Regions from separate parts of the Enterococcus wangshanyuanii genome, predicted to be linked through region 1. Evidence: predicted binding sites of a transcription regulator. Region 1 holds the regulator's gene; each other region holds the start of a gene.
The links. The regulator CtsR, encoded in region 1, represses protease genes until heat stress. The targets are predictions, from matches to a motif close to TTGGTCAAAAAAGGTCAAANA.

Region 1 (8,092 bases):
CTCTTCATAGCCAACATAGCCTGGAGGGGAGCCAATCAAACGACTTGTACTATATTTTTCCATAAATTCGGACATATCTACACGCACAAGTGCATCCTCACTGCCAAACATTGTTTCAGCCAAAGCTTTTGCTAATTCGGTTTTACCAACTCCTGTAGGTCCTAAGAACATAAATGAACCAATTGGACGATTCGGATCTTTTAGGCCACTGCGGGCTCTACGAATTGCCCGTGATACAGCTTGAACAGCTTCATCCTGACCGACAACTCTGTGATGTAAGATACTTTCTAATTCAAGCAAACGTTCGCTTTCTTTTTTCTCTAGTTGTTGTAATGGTACACCAGTCCATTGTGACACAACATTCGCCACGTCTTGTTCAGTCACTTGATTGGCATAACCAGAAGCTTCTTTTTGTTTTAATAATAAAATATTTTCAAGCTTTCTAGCCATTTTTTTCTCTTTTTGGCGTAGTCTTGCCGCACTTTCAAATGATTGCGATTGAATAGCTTCTTCTTTTTCCTTGATTAAATTCGCTAAATCCAAACGCAACTCATTAATTTCAGAAGGCTCATCTGCCAAATCTAAACGAACCTTAGCAGCTGACTCATCCATCAAATCAATTGCTTTGTCTGGTAATTGACGAGAATTGATATAACGGACAGATAATTGGACAGCAGCATGTAAAGCGTCGTCTGTAATCTCAACACCATGATGTTCTTCATAGCGCGAACGCAGTCCTTTTAGAATCTCTTCTGCTTCTTCTGATGTGGGTTCATCCACTTGAACTCTAGCAAAACGACGTTCCAAGGCAGAATCTTTTTCAATATATTTTTGATACTCATCTAATGTAGTCGCACCAATTGTTTGTAGTTCTCCACGAGCAAGCGCTGGTTTTAAGATATTTGAAGCATCAATTGCACCCTCTGCGCCACCTGCACCAATCAATGTATGCAGCTCATCGATGAAGAGGATCACTTCACCGTCTTGATAAATCTCATCAATCACTTTTTTCAAGCGATCTTCAAATTCACCACGATACTTTGTGCCGGCAACTAACGCTCCCATATCAAGCATCATCAAACGTTTTTCCTGCATATCTTCTGGTACTTCACCATTAACGATTTTTTGTGCTAAACCTTCAGCAATTGCCGTTTTACCTACACCAGGTTCACCCACTAAAACGGGATTATTTTTAGTACGGCGGCTTAATATCTGAATTAATCGTCTAACCTCTTGAGAGCGACCGACAACTGGATCCAAATCATTCTCACGTGCTAGTTTGGTCAGGTCACGTGCTAATGAATCCAATGTTGGGGTTCCTTTAGGTGCTGCCTTTTGTGCTTGATTATTACGTCTGCGGCCAACATTTCCACTCATTTGAGGATCTGTAATACCAATTTTTTTCATTAGCAGCTGACGCATTTTTGATAAACTTAGTCCTAAATTCAATAAAATACGTGAAGCAAGGATATCCTCATCGCGTAATAAGCCTAACAAAATATGTTCAGTCCCTATATTAGGTGCTCCTAAACGTTTTGCTTCATCTCCAGCATAAGCAAAAACCTGTTTTGCACGAGGAGAATAAGGTAAGTAAGTTCCTTTAGGATAAGCTTTAACTGTACCATATCCAGTTAATTGTTCAATCTCTTCACGAATATCTGTCTTATTTGCATTTAGCTGACGCAGCGATTTTCCTGCGATTCCATTTGGTTCCAATACTAATGCTAAAAGCAAATGCTCAGAGCCTACGGATTGGTGTCTAAAATATTTTGCTTCTTCCTGTGCGATGGCTAAAACCGCCTTGGCACTTTCTGTAAATAATTCGTCCATACTATCATTCCTCCTCGTAACTCAAACGTTCTAAAAATGAATGCATCAATTGAGCACGTAAATAATCTTCATCTGGTCCTGCTTTACATAAAACTTGTTTACCTAGCACAGACAACATTAAATTGCCTTCTCTTTTCGTGATGACTTTTTCCTCGTATAACTTTTGTATAAAAATCAGCGCATCTTTATCTGAGAGTTCGTTCCCTGTAAATTGAGCAATTTGTTTTAGCAACTGATCATCATCAGATATTTGTACTTTAGCTATTCTGATATAACCGCCGCCTCCACGCTTACTTTCAACAGAATAACCACGTTGAATCGTAAAGCGAGTATTGATCACATAATTAATCTGGGAAGGAACACAATTGAATAAATGAGCCATTTCTGCTCTGCGGATTTCAATTTTACTGCTTTCTTCAAGAATTTTCTTTAAATATGCTTCAATTAAATCTGAAGTATTTTGATTACTCATAGTCCTCATCCTTTTCCCTTGACTAATACTGACCTTAATTATACCTAAGTTCAGCTGTTTAATAAAGAAGAATGCCTAATTTACTAAGAAAAGATAAATAATCTAGCCGTTGAAAATAAAATTGGCAACAAAAAAAGAACAGAGCCGTTCTCTGTTCTTTTTTATCGGGAAGACAGGATTCGAACCTGCGACCCCTTGGTCCCAAACCAAGTGCTCTACCAAGCTGAGCTACTTCCCGCAATTATAATAATAAAAAAAGACTAAACGATTAAAAGGAACTGTGTTACTTACCTTCTAACTCGCAGTCAAACCTTTAACTATGCACCCAAAGGGAGTCGAACCCCTAACCTTTTGATTCGTAGTCAAACACTCTATCCAGTTGAGCTATGGGTGCTAAAAATCATCTCAACACAGGTTGTGATGAATGCCGAGGACCGGAATCGAACCGGTACGGTGATCACTCACCGCAGGATTTTAAGTCCTGTGCGTCTGCCAGTTCCGCCACCCCGGCGAATGAACAAGCTAAGCGGAAAACGGGGTTCGAACCCGCGACCCCCACCTTGGCAAGGTGGTGCTCTACCACTGAGCTATTTCCGCAGTTTGATGCCGGCTAAAGGACTTGAACCCTCGACCCTCTGATTACAAATCAGATGCTCTACCAACTGAGCTAAGCCGGCGTATTTCGCCAAGTTTATCAACAAGACTTAAAAGATGCGGGTGAAGGGACTTGAACCCCCACGCCGTAAGGCGCTAGATCCTAAATCTAGTGCGTCTGCCAATTCCGCCACACCCGCAAAATATTTCTATGAGCCGTGCAGGGCTCGAACCTGCGACCCTCTGATTAAAAGTCAGATGCTCTACCAACTGAGCTAACGGCTCAAAAAATGGAGGTTGACGGGATCGAACCGCCGACCCCCTGCTTGTAAGGCAGGTGCTCTCCCAGCTGAGCTAAACCTCCGATACAACACGTTTAGCGCGGCGACGTCCTACTCTCACAAAGGGAAACCCTTCACTACAATCGGCGCTAAGAAGCTTAACTTCTGTGTTCGGCATGGGAACAGGTGTATCCTTCTCGCTATCGCCACCACACTGGGTGTTGTTGTATTTAATTGAGTGATGATTCACTCAAAACTGGATTGAAGCTTGTAATCAATGCTTACCAAGATCTTTTATTTTATTTCTTTTTGGTTAAGTCCTCGACCGATTAGTATTGGTCCGCTCCGTACATCACTGCACTTCCACTTCCAACCTATCTACCTCATCATCTCTGAGGGGTCTTACTTTCTTAAAGAAATGGGAAATCTCATCTTGAGGTGGGCTTCACACTTAGATGCTTTCAGCGTTTATCCCTTCCCTACATAGCTACCCAGCAATGCCCTTGGCAGAACAACTGGTACACCAGCGGTAAGTCCATCCCGGTCCTCTCGTACTAAGGACAGCTCCTCTCAAATTTCCAACGCCCGCGACGGATAGGGACCGAACTGTCTCACGACGTTCTGAACCCAGCTCGCGTGCCGCTTTAATGGGCGAACAGCCCAACCCTTGGGACCGACTACAGCCCCAGGATGCGACGAGCCGACATCGAGGTGCCAAACCTCCCCGTCGATGTGGACTCTTGGGGGAGATAAGCCTGTTATCCCCAGGGTAGCTTTTATCCGTTGAGCGATGGCCCTTCCATGCGGAACCACCGGATCACTAAGCCCGACTTTCGTCCCTGCTCGACTTGTAAGTCTCGCAGTCAAGCTCCCTTCTGCCTTTACACTCTGCGAATGATTTCCAACCATTCTGAGGGAACCTTTGGGCGCCTCCGTTACCTTTTAGGAGGCGACCGCCCCAGTCAAACTGCCCACCTGACACTGTCTCCCAGCCCGATTAGGGCTGCGGGTTAGAGGGTTCATAACACAAGGGTAGTATCCCACCAGCGCCTCCACCGAAACTAGCGTTCCGGGTTCATCGGCTCCTACCTATCCTGTACATGTGGTACAAACACTCAATATCAAGCTACAGTAAAGCTCCATGGGGTCTTTCCGTCCTGTCGCGGGTAACCTGCATCTTCACAGGTACTAAAATTTCACCGAGTCTCTCGTTGAGACAGTGCCCAAATCGTTACGCCTTTCGTGCGGGTCGGAACTTACCCGACAAGGAATTTCGCTACCTTAGGACCGTTATAGTTACGGCCGCCGTTTACTGGGGCTTCAATTCTGAGCTTCGCCGAAGCTAACCCATCCTCTTAACCTTCCAGCACCGGGCAGGCGTCAGCCCCTATACTTCATCTTTCGATTTTGCAGAGACCTGTGTTTTTGATAAACAGTCGCTTGGGCCTATTCACTGCGGCTGACCGAAGTCAGCACCCCTTCTCCCGAAGTTACGGGGTCATTTTGCCGAGTTCCTTAACGAGAGTTCGCTCGCTCACCTTAGGATACTCTCCTCGACTACCTGTGTCGGTTTACGGTACGGGCAGTTGTTTTCTCACTAGAAGCTTTTCTTGACAGTGTGACATCAGGAACTTCGGTACTATTATTTCCCTCCCCATCACAGCTTGTCCGTACAGAGTAAAGCATTTGACTCTACTCAAGACTTACTGCTTGGACATGCACTTCCAGTCGCATGCATTCCTTAGCCTCCTGCGTCCCTCCATTGCTCAAACAAAAACAACTGGTACAGGAATATCAACCTGTTGTCCATCGCCTACGCCTATCGGCCTCGGCTTAGGTCCCGACTAACCCTGGGCGGACGAGCCTTCCCCAGGAAACCTTAGTCATACGGTGGACGGGATTCTCACCCGTCTTTCGCTACTCATACCGGCATTCTCACTTCTAAGCGCTCCAGCCGTCCTCACGATCGACCTTCAACGCCCTTAGAACGCTCTCCTACCATCACACCAGAGGTGTGATCCACAGCTTCGGTAAACTATTTAGCCCCGGTACATTTTCGGCGCAGGGTCACTCGACTAGTGAGCTATTACGCACTCTTTAAATGGTGGCTGCTTCTGAGCCAACATCCTAGTTGTCTGTGCAACCCCACATCCTTTTCCACTTAATAGTTATTTTGGGACCTTAGCTGGTGGTCTGGGCTGTTTCCCTTTCGACTACGGATCTTATCACTCGCAGTCTGACTGCCGAATATGAATGAATGGCATTCGGAGTTTATCTGAATTCGGTAACCCGAGATGGGCCCCTAGTCCAAACAGTGCTCTACCTCCATCATTCTCAACTTCGACGCTAGCCCTAAAGCTATTTCGGAGAGAACCAGCTATCTCCAAGTTCGTTTGGAATTTCTCCGCTACCCACAGCTCATCCCCGCACTTTTCAACGTACGTGGGTTCGGTCCTCCAGTGCGTTTTACCACACCTTCAACCTGGCCATGGGTAGATCACATGGTTTCGGGTCTACGACTACATACTCATTCGCCCTATTCAGACTCGCTTTCGCTGCGGCTCCGGCTCTTCACCTTAACCTCGCATGCAATCGTAACTCGCCGGTTCATTCTACAAAAGGCACGCTCTCACCCATTAACGGGCTCGAACTTGTTGTAGGCACACGGTTTCAGGATCTATTTCACTCCCCTTCCGGGGTGCTTTTCACCTTTCCCTCACGGTACTGGTTCACTATCGGTCATTAGGGAGTATTTAGCCTTGCGGGATGGTCCCCGCGGATTCCGACGGAATTTCTCGTGTTCCGCCGTACTCAGGATCCTCCTAGGTGCTGTCACAATTTCGTCTACGGGGCTATTACCCACTTTGGCGGACCTTTCCAAGTCCTTCGACTATCCTGACAGACTACCATATCGGAGTCCTACAACCCCAACAAGCAAGCTTGTTGGTTTGGGCTCTTCCCGTTTCGCTCGCCGCTACTCAGGGAATCGAATTTTCTTTCTCTTCCTGCAGGTACTTAGATGTTTCAGTTCTCTGCGTCTACCTCTAACCAGCTATGTATTCACTGGAAAGTAACATCCTATAAAAGATGTTGGGTTCCCCCATTCGGAAATCTCTGGATCATAGCTCACTTACAGCTCCCCAAAGCATATCGGTGTTAGTCCCGTCCTTCATCGGCTCCTAATGCCAAGGCATCCACCGTGCGCCCTTATTCACTTAACCTTATCAACCTTGCGGTTGGGTCTTGACTACTTCTTCTAGCGATAGAAGGTTGGTCAATAAAATAAGCTTCGAACAATTAATTAATTAACTCTTCAACGCGGTGTTCTCGGTTTGTTTTGATTACTTTTTTTACTTCAATATCCAGTTTTCAATGAACAATCGTTTGAGAGTAGACCTCTCAAAACTGAACAAAGTGTTGACGAACCGTGTAGTTCCGTACTATTCCTTAGAAAGGAGGTGATCCAGCCGCACCTTCCGATACGGCTACCTTGTTACGACTTCACCCCAATCATCTATCCCACCTTAGGCGGCTGGCTCCAAAAGGTTACCTCACCGACTTCGGGTGTTACAAACTTTCGTGGTGTGACGGGCGGTGTGTACAAGGCCCGGGAACGTATTCACCGCGGCGTGCTGATCCGCGATTACTAGCGATTCCGGCTTCATGTAGGCGAGTTGCAGCCTACAATCCGAACTGAGAGAAGCTTTAAGAGATTTGCATGACCTCGCGGCCTAGCGACTCGTTGTACTTCCCATTGTAGCACGTGTGTAGCCCAGGTCATAAGGGGCATGATGATTTGACGTCATCCCCACCTTCCTCCGGTTTGTCACCGGCAGTCTCGCTAGAGTGCCCAACTAAATGATGGCAACTAACAATAAGGGTTGCGCTCGTTGCGGGACTTAACCCAACATCTCACGACACGAGCTGACGACAACCATGCACCACCTGTCACTTTGTCCCCGAAGGGAAAGCTCTATCTCTAGAGTGGTCAAAGGATGTCAAGACCTGGTAAGGTTCTTCGCGTTGCTTCGAATTAAACCACATGCTCCACCGCTTGTGCGGGCCCCCGTCAATTCCTTTGAGTTTCAACCTTGCGGTCGTACTCCCCAGGCGGAGTGCTTAATGCGTTTGCTGCAGCACTGAAGGGCGGAAACCCTCCAACACTTAGCACTCATCGTTTACGGCGTGGACTACCAGGGTATCTAATCCTGTTTGCTCCCCACGCTTTCGAGCCTCAGCGTCAGTTACAGACCAGAGAGTCGCCTTCGCCACTGGTGTTCCTCCATATATCTACGCATTTCACCGCTACACATGGAATTCCACTCTCCTCTTCTGCACTCAAGTCTCCCAGTTTCCAATGACCCTCCCCGGTTGAGCCGGGGGCTTTCACATCAGACTTAAGAAACCGCCTGCGCTCGCTTTACGCCCAATAAATCCGGACAACGCTTGCCACCTACGTATTACCGCGGCTGCTGGCACGTAGTTAGCCGTGGCTTTCTGGTTAGATACCGTCAAGGTAAGAGCAGTTACTCTCCTACTTGTTCTTCTCTAACAACAGAGTTTTACGATCCGAAAACCTTCTTCACTCACGCGGCGTTGCTCGGTCAGACTTTCGTCCATTGCCGAAGATTCCCTACTGCTGCCTCCCGTAGGAGTCTGGGCCGTGTCTCAGTCCCAGTGTGGCCGATCACCCTCTCAGGTCGGCTATGCATCATCGCCTTGGTGAGCCGTTACCTCACCAACTAGCTAATGCACCGCGGGTCCATCCATCAGTGACACCCGAAAGCGTCTTTCAAATCAACACCATGCGGTGTCGACTGTTATACGGTATTAGCACCTGTTTCCAAGTGTTATCCCCTTCTGATGGGCAGGTTACCCACGTGTTACTCACCCGTCCGCCACTCCTCTTTTCAAA
Region 2 (8,092 bases), 1.2 Mb from region 1:
TCTCTTAGATGAACATGCCCAGGTACTATATCAATATACGAATTACAAATTGCAATAAATGGTTTCTCCATATCTCTAGCATTTTTTACCTGACCTGTTGCATACAGCAAACTTCTAGCTGGTGCTGCTTCGATTCCTTTTTTTATTTGATCACTACGCATTGTTCATCCACTCCAATTCAATTCAGTTATCGTCTTTACAATACTTCCTACCAAAAAAACATCCCAATCATAATGAATGGGATGTCTTAGTAAGAATCCCATCTACCAAAGACAAACAGGACTCAAACATCTGCAAAATTTCTCAGTGTTCTAAGTCCTTCACGATAAAATAATGACTAATACGTGGTTGTTGTTTGTTTTTTTCATGGCAATGGTCTCCTCGTTTAAAATCTATAAAGATTAAAATTCAATGTGATAAATACAAGCTTTTGTTAACTATAAACCTAATAAATGAGATTGTCAATAAAAAATAGTGAAAAAAGTCAGAAAATTCCAAAAATGTTTGTTACTGTTTTCCGACTTTATGTTTTATAAATAAAAAAATCCGTACCTTTCACTTAAGGTACGGGCTTTTTAGCTCTTTTGGAAATAATACAGCGGTTTGTGCGACAAACGTCTCATCTGTCTTTTTTTATCTTCAATGATCGTCATCAGCTCTTCAGAGAATGTTTCTAAAATAAGCTTCCCACCTTTATACGTGCTGCCGCCCATTGAAATCACCTCATCAGGTGTCAGAATAACTTTTCTGTGCGCAATCTTCTTAAAAAATTCTTCGACTAAATACGTAGGAAGATAGAAATTGTTTTGAGCAGAAAAAGATTCTAAATAAATAAAATCGTCAATACTGATGTAGCAATCATCCATGGAAATAAAATTGACCGATTTATCAACATATATGTCTCTCTTTTGCAAAATTTCATTGATTTTTTTGTTCAAAAGATTCAATGTTTCGATTTCTTTGACGAAATGTTCCAGCTCACGATAACGTGCTGCTTTTCGTTCCTCAAACGTCACTCGTAAAGCAACGCTGATCGACACGATCACTGCGCCAACTAATACGCCTGTTATGCCTGCGATAAAAACAACCATCCGAATCCCCTCACTCTTCTTTACTTGCTTTTTTAGTATAACATACTCTTTCACAAGCGTAAAAACATAGAACAAAAAAATGAAAAGGAGTCATTTACTTAAATTTTTACAATTCTTTTTGAAACGAATACAGAAAATCTGCAAGACAAAATCAACATCAATATTGTCAATGAAAACAATAATACTCAATCAGTGGGCGGTTATGTACAACAAGGTAGAGTAGTCAATAAATGGATTTATTTCATATTAGCATTTTTCTTAGGCTGGATCGATGCTCATAAATTCTACTCTGGTTTTTCTGGAAAAGGCATCATGTATCTTGTTTTCAGTTGGACTGGTATTCCAGCTCTTATTGCTTTCTTCACTGCAATCATGACTCTATTGAAGCCTGCAGACCAAAACGGCAACATTGTTGTCACTTCATAATATTTATTTTGAGAATAATAACAGTAGAAGGCAGAAACCTGACTCAACGTTTCTACCTTCTATTTTTTTGGTTCGTTTAAGTTGACCTTTTTTGACCAATAAAGTATACTTTTTTTAAGCATTCAAGTATGCTTTGTGATAAAATGATTTGAAGAGCTTTTTATATAGGAGGAATATACTATGAACTTAATACCAACAGTCATTGAACAGTCATCTCGTGGAGAAAGAGCTTATGATATTTATTCACGATTATTAAAAGATAGAATCATCATGTTAAGTGGTCCGATCGATGATAATGTAGCCAACTCAGTTATTGCTCAATTATTATTTTTGGATGCGCAAGACTCTGAAAAAGATATTTACATTTACATCAATTCTCCTGGAGGAAGTGTTTCAGCTGGCTTAGCAATTTTTGATACCATGAATTTTGTTAAAGCTGATGTCCAAACGATCGTTCTTGGAATGGCTGCATCTATGGGCAGCTTCCTGCTAACTGCTGGACAAAAAGGCAAACGTTTTGCCTTACCTAACGCTGAAATCATGATTCATCAACCGCTTGGTGGAGCACAAGGACAAGCAACAGAAATCGAAATCGCTGCAAAACACATCTTAGACACTCGCGATCGTTTGAACAAAATCTTGGCTGAACGTACTGGTCAACCTTTAGAAGTCATCGAACGCGATACAGACCGTGATAATTTTATGACCGCTCAACAAGCAAAAGAATATGGCTTGATCGATGAAGTAATGGAAAATAGTAGTGCATTAAGCTAAAAATTTGATTCCCATGCCCAAAATTCTTTTCAGAATTTTGGGCATTTTTATTTAAACTCTGACTGAAAAGCGCTACACTAGAAGTAAAGAAATGAAGGGATGTATAAAAATGGATATTTCAATTATTGATGCAACAAAAGTTACCACGGAAAATGGTTTAGTTATCGGGAAAGAGACCGCTCCCGTAAAAATGGTCGAATTTATGAACGTGCGTTGTCCTTACTGTAAAAAATGGTTTGAAGAGTCTTTTGAGCTATTGGAAGGTTACGTCAAAGAAGGGAAAGTTCAGCGTATTATCAAGCTGTTCGATAAAGAGAAAGAAACCTTACAGCCTGGAAATGTGATGCATCATCATATTGACTATACTATGCCTGAAAAAGGATTACTTAGCTTAAAACAAATGTATGACACTCAAGATCAATGGGGTCATCTTTCTTTAGCCGATGTTGCGGTCTTTGCACAAGATAATCTGCAGCTAGCTGAAAAGAAAAACCCTGAGATGATCGATGCTGTGATCGCTGAAGCAAATGCAGCTAATATCAAATTTGTTCCAACAATCGTTATTGGTGAACATATCTTTGATGAATCTGTTACGAAAGAAGAACTGATCCGCTATATTGAAGGCAATTAACAAAAAAAAGACAAAGCTATTTTGGCTTTGTCTCTTTTTTGTTCTTCGCTTCCTTCTCAGTGAGTGAATCTTCGGTCTCTTTTTGAGCATCTTCACTAAAATTCAAGATTTTATCTACGTCTTCTTTGCCCAAAAACTCTCCTAAACCTTCACCTAATTGTTTGATTTGCCGCATAATAAAATCTTTGTCCTCAACACCCATCACATTCACCTGATTTCTATTTTTTTAGAACAAGGAACTTTGTAGTTATGCACTTTTTTCTCTAAGCTTTTCAGCAAATTCATTGATTTTTCTGATTCGATGATTGATTCCAGACTTTGAAATGGCTCCGGAAGGAATCATTTCACCGAGTTCTTTCAGACTGACTTCTGGATATTCTAAACGTAATTCAGCAATCTCCTGCAATTTTTCCGGTAAAGCGGTCAACCCTACGACGCTTTCAATATACTGGATATTCTCAATTTGTTTTGATGCGGCGTCGATCGTTTTATTTAAGTTCGCTGTTTCGCAATTGACCAAACGATTAACAGAATTGCGCATATCTCGTACAATTCGGACGTCTTCAAATTTTAACATCGAATTCGTCGCACCGATCAATGTTAAAAAATCAGCGATCCGCTCTGCCCCTTTTAAATAAGAAATATAACCGTTTCTTCTTTCTAATGTTCGTGCATTCAAATCATAATAATTCAACATCTGACAAATATCTTCATTATGTTCTTCATAAATAGAAAATATTTCCAAATGATAACGACTCGTTTCAGGATTATTGACTGAGCCTGAAGCCATGAAGGCGCCACGCAAATAGGATCTCATCTTTTGAGCATTTCCCATGATCTCATCTGATACATGCGTATTAAACATCATTCCATCCAAAATATCTAAGTCGGCTAGAACATCTTTAGTTCCCTGTTTTAAACGAACAATATAGACATTATTTTTCTTTAATTTCATTTTTTTCCGAACAAGCAATTCCGATCGAACATCATAATGATCCTTTAAAAGAGAATAAATACGTCTTGCGATCGCAGCATTTTCTGTCTGAACATTTAAGACAAATTGTTGATTCACGATGCTTAATGATCCATTCATCCGAATCAATGCGGCAAGTTCTGCTCTAGCATGTTCTCGATGAACCTCTAAAGTCGTTAGTTCCTTTTTTACATCTGAGGCAAAAGACATTTTTCTTTCCCCCTCTCTTTTTACCTTTTAATACCTTGCTCCGAAAACGATACGGAACAATTCGTCGACTACCTTATCTCCATCATGGAAAACGCCGCCATCCCTTAACTTCAAAAAGTCAGTTGAAATCACTCGGCAGCCTTCTGATCTTAATTTTTGAAAGTCATGTTCGACTTGAACAAGATACTCATCGTAAACTTCCGGATCCATATACCCATCTGGTACTTTTTCTGTATTGACTAAAACAGTGTCAATAAACTTACTTTTGAGATGATCGTGTAATACACAAATATGGTCTGCATCCGTAAAGTGCTCTGTTTCACCTTTTTGTGTCATGATATTGCAAATGTAAACGACTTCTCCTTCTGCGTTGATAATCGCATCTCCAATTTCACTGATCACCAGATTAGGCAAAATACTCGTAAATAGACTTCCAGGACCTAAAACGATCATGTCTGCTTCTTCGATCGCTTTCACTACTTTTCGAGCGGCTTTCGGCTGTTCATCGTCATTTGTATTGGTCACAAAAACATAATCGATCGTTTTTCGATCGACGGCAATGTTCGACTCACCAACTGCTACTGTTCCATCTTTGAAAACAGCATGTAAGGTCAATGGTCTTTCTGACGAAGGAAAAATATGTCCATCCACATGCATCATTTTTGACAACAATTGAATCGCTTCATACGTACTGCCACGCATTTCAGAAACGGCAGCAATAATCAAATTACCGATGGCATGATTTGCAAAATATTTATCTGATTTATCAAAACGATACTGAAAGATATCTTCATACAATTGCGGCATATCTGATAAAGCAACCAACACATTACGCAAATCACCGGGTGGAGTCAAATTCATTGATTCACGAATTTCACCACTACTGCCTCCATCATCAGCAACTGTTACAACAGCAGTGATATCCGCGCTTTGATTTCTCAAGCTTTTTAAAATAACAGGCAGCCCAGTACCACCACCGACAACAACGATCTTAGGCTTTCTGATCCGGTACGTTTTCATTTTCATGAGCGATTCACCGTCTCTTTCCGTTTTCCTTTATCACGATGCGTGATGTTCACATGATACTCCTTACCAAGCTCATCACCAACTCTTTCAGTCAAAGCAACTGAACGATGTTGTCCGCCAGTACAGCCGATTGCGATAGTGATACTTGATTTACCTTCTTTTTCATAGCCAGGCATCACGTGTTTCAATAGATCGATGAAGCGAGTATAAAATTCCTCTGTCTCTGGAAAACTCATGACATAGTCGTAAACAGATTTATCTTGCCCAGTCAGTGGTCTCAACTCTGGTATATAGTGAGGATTTGGCAAAAAGCGAACATCCATTACAATATCAGCATCGATCGGCAGACCATATTTAAACCCAAACGATACCATCTCCACACGAAAACCATGTGTATCTCGTGTCTTAAATTCTTCATTGATTCGCTCTCTTAATTGTCTTGGCGAAAGATCTGTTGTATCAATGACAACCTGAGCATCTCCTCTGATTTCTTCCAGGATCGCACGTTCTTTTCTGATCCCTTCAGTGACCAAGCCATCCATCGCTAACGGATGAGCACGTCTAGTTTCTTTATAGCGCGAAACTAATTCTTCATCTGTTGCATCTAAAAACATGATCGTCGTATCGATCAAATTCGTATTTTCAAGTTCGACCAGCATATCCTGAATTTCTCTAAAGAAATTACGCGAACGTAGATCGATCACTAAAGCGATTTTCGTTACTTTTCCTGATTCCTTGATCAATTCCCAAAATTTTGGAATCAGACTTGGCGGCATATTATCAATACAAAAATACCCCATATCTTCAAAGCTTTGAATAGCGACAGTTTTACCTGCTCCGCTCATCCCAGTGATTATTACTAATTGTAAATTATCAGCCATTTTACAGCGCCCCTTTAAAAGCATTTGACTAATTATAACATTCCGGGCGTATCAATGAAAGCTTTTCAACATGCCGCTATCTGTCTTTGAGAAAATGTTAAACATTTGATCTCAAAAAAAACAAACAGCTTAGCAAAAACCATTAGCTCCAAGAAAAATGAGAATGACAAGAAACACGAAAGTTACATTTCTGATGTTGAATGCCTCCTACACGGTGCTCTTCAAATTTTCATGACCAAATAGGTACTATACAACCTCAACTTATTTCTGAAGGCACAGGTTTTTTCTCGCCATTTATTCGAAAATCAAGCCCGAAACAAAACTGATTATTCGTTTTGTTTCGGGCCCGCCTGATTGTATTTATTATTCTTAGTTAGATTCATCTTTTTCGATGATCCGAATATCACCTGTTTGTGTTGTAATAGTAATTTTATTAGATGATTCTTTGTTATTCTCAAACTCATTAATGATCTTTCCAGATTTACTCGATAGATTGAACTCTACAGCAGATTTATAATTTTGTACCCATTTTACAATGCCGGTATTACTTGTAACGACAGCATCAAGTGGATCTTTTTCATAAACAATAACTTGTCCGTGCTGATTTTTCAGGTCCAACTCTCCTTGAAGATCCGTCAATACAATTTTACCATCTGTATTTTTGATTTTTGTCCTGCCAGTTTGATTTTCGATGATCGTAGTTCCCTCAATATTTAAAGCAGTCAAGGTTTTGATCACACTTGAATTGACGACATTTTTGCCTTTGCGATTATTGATCACTGTTGACCTACTGGTTAAATCACTCAAATTGATGAGACCAGTTTTAGAAGATATCTCTACTATTCCTTGACCTTCTTTTACAATCGACTTCCCATGATCATTATAAATTTTGATGTCTGAATAAAAATTATTGATTGTTGTATCTGCATTTTTACTTGTTATATCGATAGTCGTTGAATAGATATCATTCAAGCGAAGTTCGCCCGACTCAATTTTGATTCCTAGTTTATTCGCATGCAAATGACTTAACATCACAGTCCCATGTTTGATTTTAAAAGAAACATCTCCAAGTGTTTTTTGTCGTGGCAAATAAAAGACTACATCACTTTTTTTCATTTTTTTTAGCACATCAAAGTGGTCTCCAGAACCAATTTGAATCCTAGTTGTCTTTTTCTCTTCTTTGACTAGTTGTAATTGATCTGACTTTTTCATGTATCCTTCTATTTCAACCTTCGGTGCCTCTCCTTCAGCAATTGGGATCACTGTGATGTCCACTGGATATTGCGAAAGAAACAAGGCTTCTTTTGAAGTGAAATCAGTTAGTTCAATGGTCTTATCATAATAGCTACCTTCATAAAACCATTGGCCACTAAAAAAAATACCAATACTACTTACTAAGCTGATCATACTGATCATACCCAACCACTTATTATGTACGAACTGTTTTCCTCTAATTTTCCAGATAAAATAAATTAAACTACATAAAAAAAATACAGCCAATGTAGCTGGTCCAAAAGCAAAATATTTTTCAAAAATGCTATATACAAAAACAAACCCAATTAAATAAATGCTGAGTGCTAAACACAATAACCCAATAGCTATAAAAATAGCAAGTTGAATCTTCTTTAACACTTTTTTTCGTTTTAATTGCTGTTCCTTTTTATAAACTTTTTTTACGTCCTCGACTGCAACGATATCTTTCTCTGCCTTCAAAGCTTTATCTAGACGCTGGTCTTCATAAAAAGAATCGGCAATCATTTCAGGTTTACCCAAACCCGCTATTATTTCTTCTTCTGTTTTACCTTCTTCTAACTGTATCTCAATTTGTTCCAATAAATCCTCTTTGATTTCGTTAAAAGAATCCAAGTCTTTCTCTAAGAAATAAGTCTTCATTTCTTCAAAGAAACCATTAATTCTTTTCATTATCTTCCTCCATTTTTATCAATGATACGTTTTTCACAAAAATCGTCCACTCTGATTCTAGATCCGTCAAATATTCTCTGCCTTCACTTGTAATCTTATAATATTTTCTTGCTGGACCATTTGAAGACTCTTTTAAATACGTCTCACAATATCCTTC
Region 3 (8,092 bases), 1.1 Mb from region 1:
ATCTGAAAATGTATAAGCCAAATCATCAGCTGCTTCAAGAAGAAAAACTAAAGGATGACGGTTTCCCGTTGTTCCGGTTACAACCTTGATGTTCTTGAATACTTGTTCTTCTGAAAAGAAGTAGCCTACTTTTTTTGTTAAAATATTCTGTTTGTCTACTTGGTCAGCACGAGCAGTATATTTAATTACAGTATCCAAGGTAGACGCTGTTAAGTTCATTCCTTTTTCAGATGATCCATTGTCAGTATGCAATTTTGTTAATAAACGAATCGTTTGTGCATTCCCTTCAAACCGTAAAAAATCTTCTTTTTGTTGTTCTGTAAAAGAGGACCAACATGATAATAAGTGCTTGTTTTTACTAAACCATATTCGAATTGCCTCTTCTCCAAAATGACCAAAAGGAGGATTCCCAATGTCATGAATCAATGCAGCTGTTTCTAATAAGCGATAACATTCGTTTAATTCCTCAATTAAAATTCCCTCTTTAGTCAACTTCGTAATAATAGATGTCAATAAATCTCTAGTATGCATGGCAACTTCTAGACTATGTGTTAAACGAGTACGAACAAAATCATTTCTTTCTAATGGAAAAACTTGTGTTTTATCTTGTAGGCGTCTAAAAGAATCACTTTTAATAACTCGGCGATAATCACTATTAAAAGCTCTACTTAAATCTAAAAGATAGTCTTCATGTGTCAACTTATCATTTGGACAAACTTTATCACTCTTTGAAGAAATTCTAAACGTACCAACTAATCGATTCCATTTCATTGTACATATCCTCCTGTTGTCTACTTTATTTCAAAGTGAAACTATTTTTAATTATAATTTCTACTACTCACTATATTATATCAAATAAAAAACATTATGTACTCTATTTTTTATTTAAAAAATAAATAAGTTGCTATTAAGATAATCTATATACACTTTCGAACGTGTCTCTACTAATTTAACTCTATAATATTAAATTTCTTCAACACAAACAGACCATTGACTTTAAATTTAATCAACAGTCTGTTTACAATCATCTTTATTTCACTAAAAAAGAGCCAAAACTATCTTAGATAGCTTTGGCTCCTTTAATATTAACTATTTTGTAAACTCTTCAACCAATTCAATAACTTCTTCCATTGTATCGCAGTCATTCAACGCACGATCCGCAAGTTCAGTCATTTTCTTAGTATCTAGACGTTTCATCAAGCTGCGTGTTTTAAGGATAGATGTTGCGCTCATAGAGAACTCATCTAAGCCCATCCCTACTAATAGAGGCACTGCAGTTTGGTCGCCCGCCATTTCTCCACACATACCAGTCCATTTACCTTCAGCATGAGATGCATCGATCACGTTTTTGATCAAACGCAAAATTGAAGGGTTGTATGGTTGGTATAAGTAAGAAACGCGTTCGTTCATACGGTCTGCTGCCATTGTGTATTGGATCAAGTCATTTGTTCCGATACTAAAGAAGTCAACTTCTTTGGCGAATTTATCCGCAATCACAGCTGCTGCAGGAATTTCGATCATGATACCGACTTGAATCGTATCAGATACGCTTGTTCCTTCAGAAACTAATTTTGCTTTTTCTTCATCGAAGATTTTCTTCGCTGCTCTGAATTCTTTTAATGTAGCAACCATTGGGAACATGATACGTAAGTTACCATGAACAGACGCACGTAATAATGCACGCATTTGTGTGCGGAACATATCATCGCCACGTTCAGATAAGCTGATACGTAATGCACGGTAACCTAAGAACGGGTTCATTTCATGCGGTAATTGAAGATAAGGTAATTCTTTGTCTCCACCGATATCCATTGTACGAACCACGACAGGTTTGCCGCCCATGCCTTCTAGTACAGCTTTATAAGCAACATATTGATCTTCTTCTGTTGGGAAGTCCGGAGAATCCATGTATAAGAATTCTGTACGGTATAAACCAACAGCTTCCCCGCCATTGTTGTGTACGCCTTCTAAATCTTTCGGTGTACCAATGTTGGCAGCTAATTCGATATGTTTGCCGTCAGCAGTTACTGTTTCAGCATGTTTTAGTTTATCCCATTCAGCTTTAAGGTCAGCGTATGCTTTACCTTTTGCTTCAAAATCAGCTTTTTCAGCGTCCGTTGGATGAACGATCACATCGCCATCGATCCCGTTTACCGCTAAAATATCGCCTTCTTTCACTTTTGAAGTGATTTCTTTTGTTCCTACGATTGCAGGAATTTCAAGAGAACGCGCCATAATAGCAGAGTGAGACGTACGTCCGCCAATATCCGTTACGAATGCTTTCACATACGTGCGGTCTAACTGAGCAGTATCACTTGGAGTCAAGTCATGGGCAACCACAACCACTTCTTCGTTGATCATTGAAGGATTAGGAAGCGTTACTCCTAGTAAGTGAGCTAAAATACGTTTTGCAACGTCGCGGATATCTGCTGCACGTTCTTGCATGTAGGCATTATCATCCATAGCTTCGAACATACCGATATACATATCAGTCACTTCTTTTAATGCTGCTTCAGCGTTTACTTTATTATCTTGGATGTTTTGTTTGATTTGACCAATCATTTCAGGGTCAGATAAAACCATCAAATGCGCATCAAATACTTGCGCTTCTTCTTCGCCAAGGCTTTGTGCTGCTTTTTCTCTGATTGCTTGCAGTTCAGTCGTTGATTTTGCTAAAGCTCCATCTAAACGGCTTTCTTCTGCTGCTGTATCTTCTACATTTTTTTTGTCGAAAGATAAATCAGGTTGAACTAACAGGTAAGCTTTAGCGATAGCAACACCATCACTTGCGGCAATTCCTTTTAGCATATCAGACATTATTCTGACAATCCTTCTTTTTTCATTGTGTCAACGATTGCTGCTAATGCATCAGCTTCGTCTACACCATCAACTGAGATAGTCACGTCTGAACCTTGACCAACACCTAGAGACATAACGCCCATGATTGATTTAAGGTTAACAGATTTACCTTTGTATTCTAAGTTGATATCTGAGTTGAATTTACTTGCAGTTTGTACTAATAATGTAGCTGGACGAGCGTGAATCCCTGTTTCTGCTACGATGTGAAAATCTTTCTTTTCCATATGAATCGGTCTCCTTCGTAAGTAAAATAATTTTTTATGTTAGGGTTTTCCTTTCTCTGCTTGCTTCAAATAAAACAGACATCGAGAAAATACCCTTTCAATTTTTAAGATTACCATTTTTTTAAGGTAGATACAACACTTTTCACCTATTTTTTATTGATTGAAAGGCTCTCTTAATTTTCTTCTTTCATATAACGATATATAATTCGTCCATTTAATCCAGCTTCTCCGACAAAAGACATTCGATCTGGTAAATTCTTCCACACTTCCCGAAATGCTGGAAAATCTTGCGGATCGACGATCAGTTCAGAAATACTGCCTTCTTTTAGTGCATTGATTTGTTCTTCAAACGGATTTTCGATCATTCTTTGCTCACCGCTTTCTGTTTAATTTTAAGCTGAAATCATTGTATGACAAAACAAAGCAATTGTCTAAGCTAATTCCATATTTTTTATCCTTTAAAGAGATTCTTTTTTAAAGTTCAATTGCTTGATTCTTCTGAGAAAGATGCTATAATATTCTCAAAGGTCAAAAATGGTCAATCAGTTTTTGATCTTTCTTAAAATGACTTTGATACATAATTAGTCTTATTTTGAAAGGACGTGTTTTATCCTATGATCTGTCAAAATTGTCAGCAAAATCCAGCAACGATCCATTTATATGCGAATGTTAATGGTGAAAGAAAACAACTTGACTATTGTCAAAGCTGTTATCAAAAATTAAAAGCACAAGCAAATGATAATCAACCAACCATGTCTCAGCAAGATCCATTTGGTTTTGGAAGTTTAGATGATCTCTACCGCTCATTATCCCGTCAAATGCAGGAACAACAAGGCAATCCGAATGGTCAAGTGCCGCCAACACAATTTGGTGACGGTAACGGCTTCAACGGCGGCCAGCCTCCACGCGGCGGAGCAGGACAAGCAGATGGTTTACTTGGCGAATATGGTATCAATATCACACAAGCGGCTCGTAATGGTGATATCGACCCTGTTGTCGGACGTGATGAAGAAATCAAACGCGTGATTGAAATTCTCAATCGCCGGACAAAAAACAATCCTGTCTTGATCGGTGAACCAGGTGTTGGTAAAACAGCTGTCGTTGAAGGTTTAGCACAAAAAATCATTGATGGTGATGTTCCTCAAAAACTGTTAGACAAAGAAGTGATTCGTCTAGATGTCGTTTCATTAGTCCAAGGAACAGGCATTCGTGGTCAATTTGAAGAACGTATGCAAAAGCTGATCGAAGAAATCAAGCAAGCTGAAAATGTCATCTTATTTATCGATGAAGTACATGAAATCGTCGGTGCCGGTGCTGCTGGTGACGGCAATATGGACGCCGGTAATATTTTAAAACCTGCGCTTGCTCGAGGCGAACTCCAAATGGTTGGGGCAACAACATTGAATGAATACCGCATCATCGAAAAAGACGCTGCTTTGGAACGTCGGATGCAGCCTGTTCGTGTAGATGAACCCACTGTCGATGAAACGATCGAGATTTTGAAAGGTTTGCAAAAACGCTATGAAGATTATCATCACGTAAAATATACAGATGAAGCAATCAAAGCTGCTGCAACCTTATCTAACCGTTATATCCAAGACCGTTTCTTACCAGATAAAGCAATCGACTTATTAGATGAATCAGGCTCAAAAATGAATTTGACGATTCAAATCGTCGATCCAAAAACGATCGAAAAGAAATTAGCCGAAGCAGAACAGCAAAAACAACAAGCCTCTGCTGAAGAAGATTTTGAAAAAGCGGCCTACTACCGCGATCAAATCAATAAATTACAAGTGATGAAGGAAAAACAAATCAGCGATGAAGAAACTCCTGTAATTAATGAGAAAGCGATCGAAGCGATCGTCGAGCAAAAAACAGGAATTCCAGTTGGTGATCTGAAAGAAAAAGAACAAACACAATTGAAAAACTTAGCAGTCGACTTAAAAGCTCATGTTGTCGGACAAGATGATGCTGTCGATAAAGTCTCAAAAGCGATTCGCCGTAACCGTGTAGGTTTGGGTAAACAAAATCGACCAATCGGTTCTTTCCTATTTGTTGGACCAACTGGTGTTGGGAAAACAGAATTAGCGAAACAATTAGCCTTTGAACTATTCGGATCAGAAGATTCGATGATTCGTTTTGACATGAGTGAATACATGGAAAAACATAGTGTCTCTAAATTGATCGGTTCACCTCCTGGCTATGTTGGATATGATGAAGCTGGACAATTGACTGAAAAAGTGCGCCGCAATCCATACAGCTTAGTGTTACTTGATGAAATTGAAAAGGCACATCCTGACGTGTTGCATATGTTCTTGCAAATCCTTGATGATGGACGTTTAACAGACGCTCAAGGTCGAACAGTCAGCTTCAAAGATACGATCATTATCATGACAAGTAATGCTGGGACTGGAAATGTGGAAGCTAATGTTGGTTTTGGTGCTGCTCGCGAAGGCGTGACAAAATCTGTTTTAGGTCAGTTGAATAACTTCTTCACTCCGGAATTCTTGAATCGTTTTGATGGTATCATTGAGTTCAAAGCTTTAAGCAAAGAAAACTTGATGAATATCGTCAGCTTGATGCTGGATGAAGTGAATGGCTTACTCGCTCACCAAAAAATCCATATCGAAGTTCCAACAGACGTAAAAGAAAAATTAGTCGATTTAGGCTACGATCCTTCTATGGGTGCAAGACCATTGCGTCGAACGATCCAAGAACAGATCGAAGACGGAATTGCTGAATACTATTTAGATCATCCAGAAGACCATGATTTAGTAGCTAAATTGGATGATGATGGGAAGATCAGCGTAACTGGTGCAACTGAAACTGTTTCTGAAGAAGCTCCTTTATCTGATTCTCCTGACAGCGAACAAGCAATAGAAGAATAAAAAAATGAGGTCAGCGAATGAGCGCTGATCTCATTTTTTGTTTTAATGGGTAAAATCACAGATCTTTTTACTTTCATCATAGAAAATCACATGTGCCTGCTCTAATTTCGCAATTGCTTTTTTCAGCGCATCAATAAGGTCTTGTGCCAAATTCAATCCAAAATTTTCTTGAACGTTGTACCTTCTGGCTTTTCATCTACAAACGTTTAGACACATCACAGCATGTCCAGCCTCTTTCATCTAATTGACGATTTATCCTAGGCTAGATCGATCGTTCAGCCAAACGTTATTTATCTCCATATGTCAAAGAATCCCGCTCTAAATAGTCATTTTTAGTTGGTTCCTTCTCTTGGTGTAGCATTCCCCTCACTTCAAACTATTTTTAGTCTTTTACGACTCAAATAAAATGAAAGCGATTTCCTTTTTTGTTTATTCAATGTCTTTTTTCATTTTTTTGAGTCAAAATTCTTTTTATTTAGGCTAAAAAAATTTATAATAATAGTGAATAAATCTACAACAAACGTCAAAAATGTCTATTTTAAGCGAAATTAGCACATTTTAAGTATCAATCTAAAATATAGAAATAAGTCGGGGTGAAAAAAATGAAGCTAGTCAATGTAACCAACAGCTACAAGCAATTAGTCAATAAACAATTGGAAAATACTGATGCCTACTTTGTTAAAGTATATTCGGCTGGTAATACCACTGTCGTTTATTCTGAAGCCACAAAGCATGCAGAAATATTGATCGTCAATAAAAAACGGGCAGTACGCAAAACTGAGATCAATGAAATTTTAGCTTACTTCTTAAAACGTATTCCTAAAGAAAAATACCGTCAAGAAGATATTTCCATCATCGAATTAAAAGACGTAACAGAAATTTCAATTCCTGTGACCTCTAGTTTAGTCGAACAGTAGATGAAACGGCATACTCTATTCTTTTGAGTAGAATGTGTCTTTTTATTTTGTCAGATGCAGCAGCAAGTATTGCTTTCCTCCACGCAAGCACTGCTTTCTTGCTAAGTTCAGTGATTCTCTTTATGCTTGAGAAACATTAGTGAAAGGAATTTAGACGATGGAATTTGGAACTAAAATCAAAGGATTACGAACAGAAAACCAATTAACACAAGAACAATTTGCCTTGCGTTTAAATGTTACAAGACAAGCCGTTTCAAACTGGGAAAATAATCGAAATCTACCAGATCTTGAAATGTTGATCCTAATTGCTCGTTCATTTCATATTTCACTTGATGAATTGATATTAGGAGGAAATACTGTGAATAATATAACTGAAAAATTGATTCAGGATGGTAGTGAAACAAGGCGAGCAAGATTCAATATGATCACAACATTGATTGGCGCTTTTTTATTGTTTTTTGGTTTTGCCTGTTTCTTCATCAAAGCAAACTCTGTCGAATATATCGACCAATCGGGCATTTTGCATGAAAATTTTTATCTTTTACCAATTGGTTTCTTCTTCATTTTTACAGGGATCATCGTCTTTTTGGTCATTGGAATCAACTATGTGAGAGAATTGATCAGACACAGAATCTAAATTCATAGTGATTTATTTTTTTTACACTAAAAAGGACTGGGTCGTAACTCCTAGAGTTAAGTCCCAGTCCCTTTTATATTTTTTATAATAAACTTTTTAATTCTACATCCGGATACTTATCTGCAAACCAACGCTCAGCAAATTGATTTTCAAATAAGAACAATGGTTGATCAAAACGGTCTCTTGCTAAAATATTTCGGCTTGAACTCATCCGTTCATCTAAGTCTTCCGGCTTGATCCAGCGAGCGATTTTACTACCCATTGGGGTCATAACGACTTCTGCATTATATTCATTCAGCATCCGATGCTGGAACACTTCAAACTGCAATTGCCCTACTGCTCCAATGATATATTCTTCCGTCAGATACGTTTTATATAATTGGATCGCACCTTCTTGAACAAGCTGATAAATCCCTTTATGGAATGATTTTTGTTTCATCACATTTTTAGCGACAACTTTCATAAATAGCTCAGGTGTGAAGGATGGTAGTTCTTCATATTCAACCTTTAATTTGCCTTCGTATAAGGTATCACCGATCTGGTAATTTCCTGTATCATAGATACCGA

Region 2: clpP (ATP-dependent Clp endopeptidase proteolytic subunit ClpP) is a predicted target of CtsR. The motif match lies at 1,596-1,616, and genes of this name have one in related genera.
Region 3: CC204_RS18685 (ATP-dependent Clp protease ATP-binding subunit) is a predicted target of CtsR. The motif match lies at 3,608-3,628, and genes of this name have one in related genera.

Annotation. Positions count from the first base shown of each region.
Region 1 covers NZ_CP021874.1:2,660,053-2,668,144, reverse strand. Annotated here, with positions in the region: gene CC204_RS13215 (ATP-dependent Clp protease ATP-binding subunit) at 1-1,830, opposite strand, end outside; gene CC204_RS13210 (CtsR family transcriptional regulator) at 1,835-2,302, opposite strand; tRNA gene CC204_RS13205 (tRNA-Pro) at 2,467-2,540, opposite strand; tRNA gene CC204_RS13200 (tRNA-Arg) at 2,623-2,696, opposite strand; tRNA gene CC204_RS13195 (tRNA-Leu) at 2,728-2,813, opposite strand; tRNA gene CC204_RS13190 (tRNA-Gly) at 2,828-2,899, opposite strand; tRNA gene CC204_RS13185 (tRNA-Thr) at 2,907-2,979, opposite strand; tRNA gene CC204_RS13180 (tRNA-Leu) at 3,015-3,096, opposite strand; tRNA gene CC204_RS13175 (tRNA-Lys) at 3,109-3,181, opposite strand; tRNA gene CC204_RS13170 (tRNA-Val) at 3,188-3,260, opposite strand; rRNA gene rrf (5S ribosomal RNA) at 3,276-3,391, opposite strand; rRNA gene CC204_RS13160 (23S ribosomal RNA) at 3,487-6,398, opposite strand; rRNA gene CC204_RS13155 (16S ribosomal RNA) at 6,629-8,092, opposite strand, start outside.
Region 2 covers NZ_CP021874.1:48,848-56,939, reverse strand. Annotated here, with positions in the region: gene ilvD (dihydroxy-acid dehydratase) at 1-161, opposite strand, end outside; gene CC204_RS00275 (hypothetical protein) at 576-1,091, opposite strand; gene CC204_RS00270 (TM2 domain-containing protein) at 1,284-1,517, shown strand; gene clpP (ATP-dependent Clp endopeptidase proteolytic subunit ClpP) at 1,698-2,291, shown strand; gene CC204_RS00260 (DsbA family protein) at 2,401-2,922, shown strand; gene CC204_RS00255 (hypothetical protein) at 2,939-3,124, opposite strand; gene whiA (DNA-binding protein WhiA) at 3,170-4,105, opposite strand; gene CC204_RS00245 (gluconeogenesis factor YvcK family protein) at 4,133-5,131, opposite strand; gene rapZ (RNase adapter RapZ) at 5,128-6,012, opposite strand; gene CC204_RS00235 (DUF4097 family beta strand repeat-containing protein) at 6,382-7,935, opposite strand; gene CC204_RS00230 (PadR family transcriptional regulator) at 7,922-8,092, opposite strand, start outside.
Region 3 covers NZ_CP021874.1:3,716,653-3,724,744, reverse strand. Annotated here, with positions in the region: gene CC204_RS18705 (deoxyguanosinetriphosphate triphosphohydrolase) at 1-771, opposite strand, end outside; gene ptsP (phosphoenolpyruvate--protein phosphotransferase) at 1,090-2,817, opposite strand; gene CC204_RS18695 (phosphocarrier protein HPr) at 2,817-3,083, opposite strand; gene CC204_RS18690 (hypothetical protein) at 3,257-3,448, opposite strand; gene CC204_RS18685 (ATP-dependent Clp protease ATP-binding subunit) at 3,698-5,971, shown strand; gene CC204_RS18680 (DUF1827 family protein) at 6,574-6,888, shown strand; gene CC204_RS18675 (DUF3955 domain-containing protein) at 7,046-7,525, shown strand; gene CC204_RS18670 (peptide chain release factor 3) at 7,608-8,092, opposite strand, start outside.